Regions from separate parts of the Streptomyces sp. NPDC047917 genome, predicted to be linked through region 1. Evidence: predicted binding sites of a transcription regulator. Region 1 holds the regulator's gene; the other holds the start of a gene.
What was found. Region 1 encodes HrcA, which represses chaperone genes, less so after heat shock. Its sites were predicted from a motif close to TTNGCACTCNGNNNNNCNGAGTGCNAA; they were not measured.

Region 1 (2,395 bases):
GGGGGCGGCACCCTCGCCGCTGCACGTCGTGCAGACGACTGCCGTGTCGACCTGGATGTCCTTGGTGGTGCCGAACGCCGCCTCGGCGAGATCGATCTCCAGCCGGATCATCGCGTCCTGGCCGCGCCGGGTGCGCGACCGGGGTCCGCGCTGCGACGACGTACCGAAGAACGCGTCCATGATGTCGGAGAAGTTGCCGAAGCCACCCTGTCCGAATCCGCCCGCGCCCGCGCCGCCGGAGGCGGACAGCGGGTCGCCGCCGAGGTCGTAGACCTGCTTCTTCTGCGGGTCCGACAGCACCTCGTAGGCGGCGTTGATCTCCTTGAACCGCTCCTGGGTCTTCGGATCGGGGTTCACATCCGGGTGCAGCTCGCGGGCGAGCCGCCGGAATGCCTTCTTGATCTCGTCCTGAGAGGCGTCGCGGCGCACGCCGAGTACGGCGTAGTAGTCCGTGGCCACTTACGACTCCGCCAGGATCTGTCCGACGTAACGTGCCACTGCGCGTACCGCTCCCATCGTTCCGGGGTAGTCCATGCGGGTCGGTCCGACCACGCCGAGTTTGGCGACTGCCTCGTCGCCCGAACCGTAGCCGACCGCGACGACGGACGTGGAGTTGAGCCCCTCGTGGGCGTTCTCGTGCCCGATACGTACGGTCATGCCCGAGTCCTTGGCCTCGCCGAGCAGCTTCAGCAGCACGACCTGCTCCTCCAGTGCCTCCAGCACCGGCCGGATCATCACCGGGAAGTCGTGTCCGAAGCGGGTGAGGTTGGAGGTGCCGCCGATCATCAGCCGCTCCTCCGTCTCCTCGACGAGGGTTTCGAGCAGGGTGGAGAGCACGGTGGACACGGTTCCCCGGTCCTCGCTCTCGAAGGATTCCGGCAGGTCCTGCACCAGCTGCGGGACGTCCGCGAAGCGGCGTCCGACGACCCGGCTGTTGAGCCGGGCCCGCAGATCGGCGAGAGAGGTCTCGCCGAACGGGGCGGGGCAGTCGATCATGCGCTGTTCGACCCGGCCGGTGTCCGTGATGAGCACGAGCATCAGCCGGGCGGGCGCCAGCGAGAGCAGTTCCACGTGCCGGACCGTCGACCGGGTCAGCGAGGGGTACTGCACGATGGCGACCTGCCGGGTCAGCTGCGCGAGCAGCCGTACGGTGCGGCCCACGACGTCGTCGAGGTCCACCGCGCCGTCGAGGAAATTGTGGATGGCGCGGCGCTCCGGCGTCGAGAGGGGCTTGACCCCCGCGAGCCTGTCGACGAAGAGCCGGTAGCCCTTGTCCGTCGGGATGCGTCCCGCGCTGGTGTGGGGCTGGGCGATGAAGCCCTCGTCCTCCAGCACCGCCATGTCGTTGCGGACGGTCGCCGGGGAGACCCCCAGCTTGTGCCGCTCGGTGAGCGCCTTGGAGCCGACGGGCTCCTCCGTGCCGACATAGTCCTGGACGATGGCGCGAAGCACTTCGAGTCTGCGTTCGCTGAGCATCGCGCACACCTCCAGCTGTGTTTCCTCGTTGGTTCTCGGGTCGTTCCTGTTTCTCTGCCCAGGAATCCTCCTGGCACTCTGTCATCGCGAGTGCCAGCAACCCCCCGGCCAGTGTACGGCGGCCGGGTGGGGGCCTAGCAAGGGCGACCGGCCACGCTACCGCGAGACCGCGCAGGTCGTTGCCGATAGCGTCGCGGTATGGATGCCTCTTGGGAAGAGTTCGGCTGGGAGCGACTCGGTCACGGAGTGGGCCGGCGGCGCCTTCCCGGGTGGGACGCGACGGTCGCACTGGTGGTCGGAGCGGACGCGGTGCTGCTCTACGACACCGGATCGACGCTCCGTGAAGGTGCCGAGGTGCGGGCCCAGGCGCAGGCCCTGCTCGGCCGGAGGGTGACGCATATCGCACTCAGCCACCCCCACTTCGACCATGTACTGGGCACCGCCGCCTTCTCCGGCGCCCAGGTGTACGGGGCGGTCGGCATGCGGGACCTGCTGAAGCGCGGGGCGGACGAACTGCACAGCTCGGCCGTGCGCCACGGGGTCGGCGAGCACGACGCGGCGGAGGCCGTGGACGCCCTGGTCGCGCCGCGGCACGAGGTGTGCGGCGAGTGGACGATCGACCTGGGCGGCGGGCGCGAGGTGCTGCTGGCCGACGTGGGCCCCGCGCACAGCGGCCACGACCTGGTGGCGGTCGTCCCCGGCTCCCCCGCGGTCGTGCTCTGCGGGGACCTGGTCGAGGAGTCCGGCGAACCGCAGGCGGGCCGGGACGCCTTCCCCGCCCGCTGGCCGCTCTCGCTGGACCGGCTGCTGGCGCTGGGCGGCGAGGACGCGGTGTACGTGCCGGGGCACGGGGCGGTGGTGGACGCGGCGTTCGTACGCGATCAGCGCGAACAACTGGCCGTACGCTTCGGCGTGTCGT
Region 2 (2,395 bases), on a different contig from region 1:
TGGGGGCTGGACAAGACGCCGCTGGTCGCACCGCGGCCCCCCGCCGTGAAGCCGCGCCTCACCACCCGCGAGGGGTTCGAGGTGAAGGGTGGCGACGACTCGCTGCCGCCGGTCTTCACCACCGTCCCGACCAAGGACCGGGTCGTCTTCCTGACGATGGACGACGGCTCCGAGAAGGACCCCGAGCTGTTGCGGATGATGGACGAGCTGGACATCCCGTACAGCGCGTTCCTCAGCGACTACGAGGTGAGCGACAACTACGGGTACTTCGGAGAGGCGCAGCGGCTGGGCGTCGGCATCAACAACCACACGCTCAACCACCCCTACCTGCCCGGACTCTCCTACGCCGGGCAGGAGCGCGAGATCTGCGGAGAGCAGGAGATCATCGAGAAGCGGTTCGGCAAGCGGCCCGCCCTCTTCCGCCCGCCGTACGGCAACTACAACGGGGACACCCTCCGCATCGCGAAGTCCTGCGGGATCAGGGCCGTGCCCCTCTGGAACGCCGAGGCGTTCCCGGACCACATGGAGTGGCGCGAGGAGGACGAGGACCTGCACCCGGGCGACATCATCCTCACCCACTTCCGGGGCCGCGGTGAATGGGACGGCAGCATGACCGACCTGGTCCGGGCCGTCATGAAGACCGTCACGGACCGGGGTTACGCCGTGGCCCGGCTGGAGGACTACGTATGAGAAGGGCGCACCGGCTGCTGGCCGGACTGCTGGTGGCCGGTGCGCTCCTCACCACCACCGGCTGCGCGCAGTCGGTGGATCCGATCGAACGGCTGGGCCGCAAGGCCGCGCAGAAGGTGAACCATCCGTCGCCGACGCCGGCGGCGGGCCCGCCCGCGCGGCCGTGCGGAACGGTCCGGCCCGCCCGTACGTTGCCCCCGTGTTGTCCGGACTGTTGTCCGGACCGCGCCCCGGCGGTGACGCCACGACCGTCCGAATTGGCACTCCGCTTGACCGAGTGCTAATCCCGGTCATAGTCTCGGTGCTGGCACTCACCACTGGAGAGTGCCAGCAGTACTGCGCGACTGGCAGGTCCGGCACCCGCGACGACGGATCGACCTGGTCGCCACCCAAGACTGTTACCCCGTGAGATCTCCGAAGGGGGAGACCGGATCGTGTCGACCGCCAGCACCAAGGTTGCGATCAAGCCGCTCGAGGACCGCATTGTGGTCCAGCCGCTCGACGCCGAGCAGACCACGGCCTCCGGCCTGGTCATTCCGGACACCGCCAAGGAGAAGCCCCAGGAGGGCGTCGTCCTGGCCGTGGGCCCGGGCCGCTTCGAGAACGGCGAGCGCCTTCCGCTCGACGTCAAGACCGGCGACGTCGTGCTGTACAGCAAGTACGGCGGCACCGAGGTGAAGTACAACGGCGAGGAGTACCTCGTCCTCTCGGCTCGCGACGTGCTCGCGATCATCGAGAAGTAATTCACCCACGTTTGCTTCTGTTCTGCGCCCCTGGCCCCCTGCGAATAACCAGCCGGGCGGTCGGGGGCGCAGTTCGTTCGAGAGGAAAGCTCAGCTCCCATGGCGAAGATCCTGAAGTTCGACGAGGACGCCCGTCGCGCCCTTGAGCGCGGCGTCAACAAGCTTGCCGACACGGTCAAGGTGACGATCGGCCCCAAGGGCCGCAACGTCGTCATCGACAAGAAGTTCGGCGCTCCCACCATCACCAACGACGGTGTCACCATCGCGCGCGAGGTCGAGCTCGACGACCCGTACGAGAACCTCGGCGCCCAGCTGGTGAAGGAGGTGGCGACCAAGACCAACGACGTCGCGGGTGACGGTACGACCACCGCGACCGTGCTGGCCCAGGCGCTCGTCCGCGAGGGTCTGCGCAACGTCGCCGCCGGTGCTTCCCCGGCCGCCCTGAAGAAGGGCATCGACGCCGCGGTCAAGGCCGTGTCCGAGGAGCTCCTCGCGACCGCCCGGCCGATCGACGACAAGACCGACATCGCCGCCGTGGCCGCGCTCTCCGCGCAGGACCCGCAGGTCGGCGAGCTCATCGCGGACGCGATGGACAAGGTCGGCAAGGACGGTGTCATCACCGTCGAGGAGTCCAACACCTTCGGTCTGGACCTCGACTTCACCGAGGGCATGGCCTTCGACAAGGGCTACCTGTCCCCGTACATGGTGACCGACCAGGAGCGTATGGAGGCCGTCCTCGACGACCCGTACATCCTGATCCACCAGGGCAAGATCGGCTCGATCCAGGAGCTGCTCCCGCTGCTGGAGAAGGTCATCCAGGCCGGTGGCTCCAAGCCGCTGCTGATCATCGCCGAGGACGTCGAGGGCGAGGCGCTGTCGACCCTCGTCGTCAACAAGATCCGTGGCACCTTCAACGCCGTCGCGGTGAAGGCCCCGGGCTTCGGTGACCGCCGCAAGGCCAT

Region 2: groES (co-chaperone GroES) is a predicted target of HrcA. The motif match lies at 948-974, and genes of this name have one in related genera.

What each region holds. Positions count from the first base shown of each region.
Region 1 covers NZ_JBIDCA010000012.1:84,358-86,752, reverse strand. Annotated here, with positions in the region: gene dnaJ (molecular chaperone DnaJ) at 1-459, opposite strand, end outside; gene hrcA (heat-inducible transcriptional repressor HrcA) at 460-1,476, opposite strand; gene ACGF8B_RS28175 (MBL fold metallo-hydrolase) at 1,675-2,395, shown strand, end outside.
Region 2 covers NZ_JBIDCA010000015.1:187,936-190,330, reverse strand. Annotated here, with positions in the region: gene ACGF8B_RS33380 (polysaccharide deacetylase family protein) at 1-690, shown strand, start outside; gene groES (co-chaperone GroES) at 1,125-1,433, shown strand; gene groL (chaperonin GroEL) at 1,533-2,395, shown strand, end outside.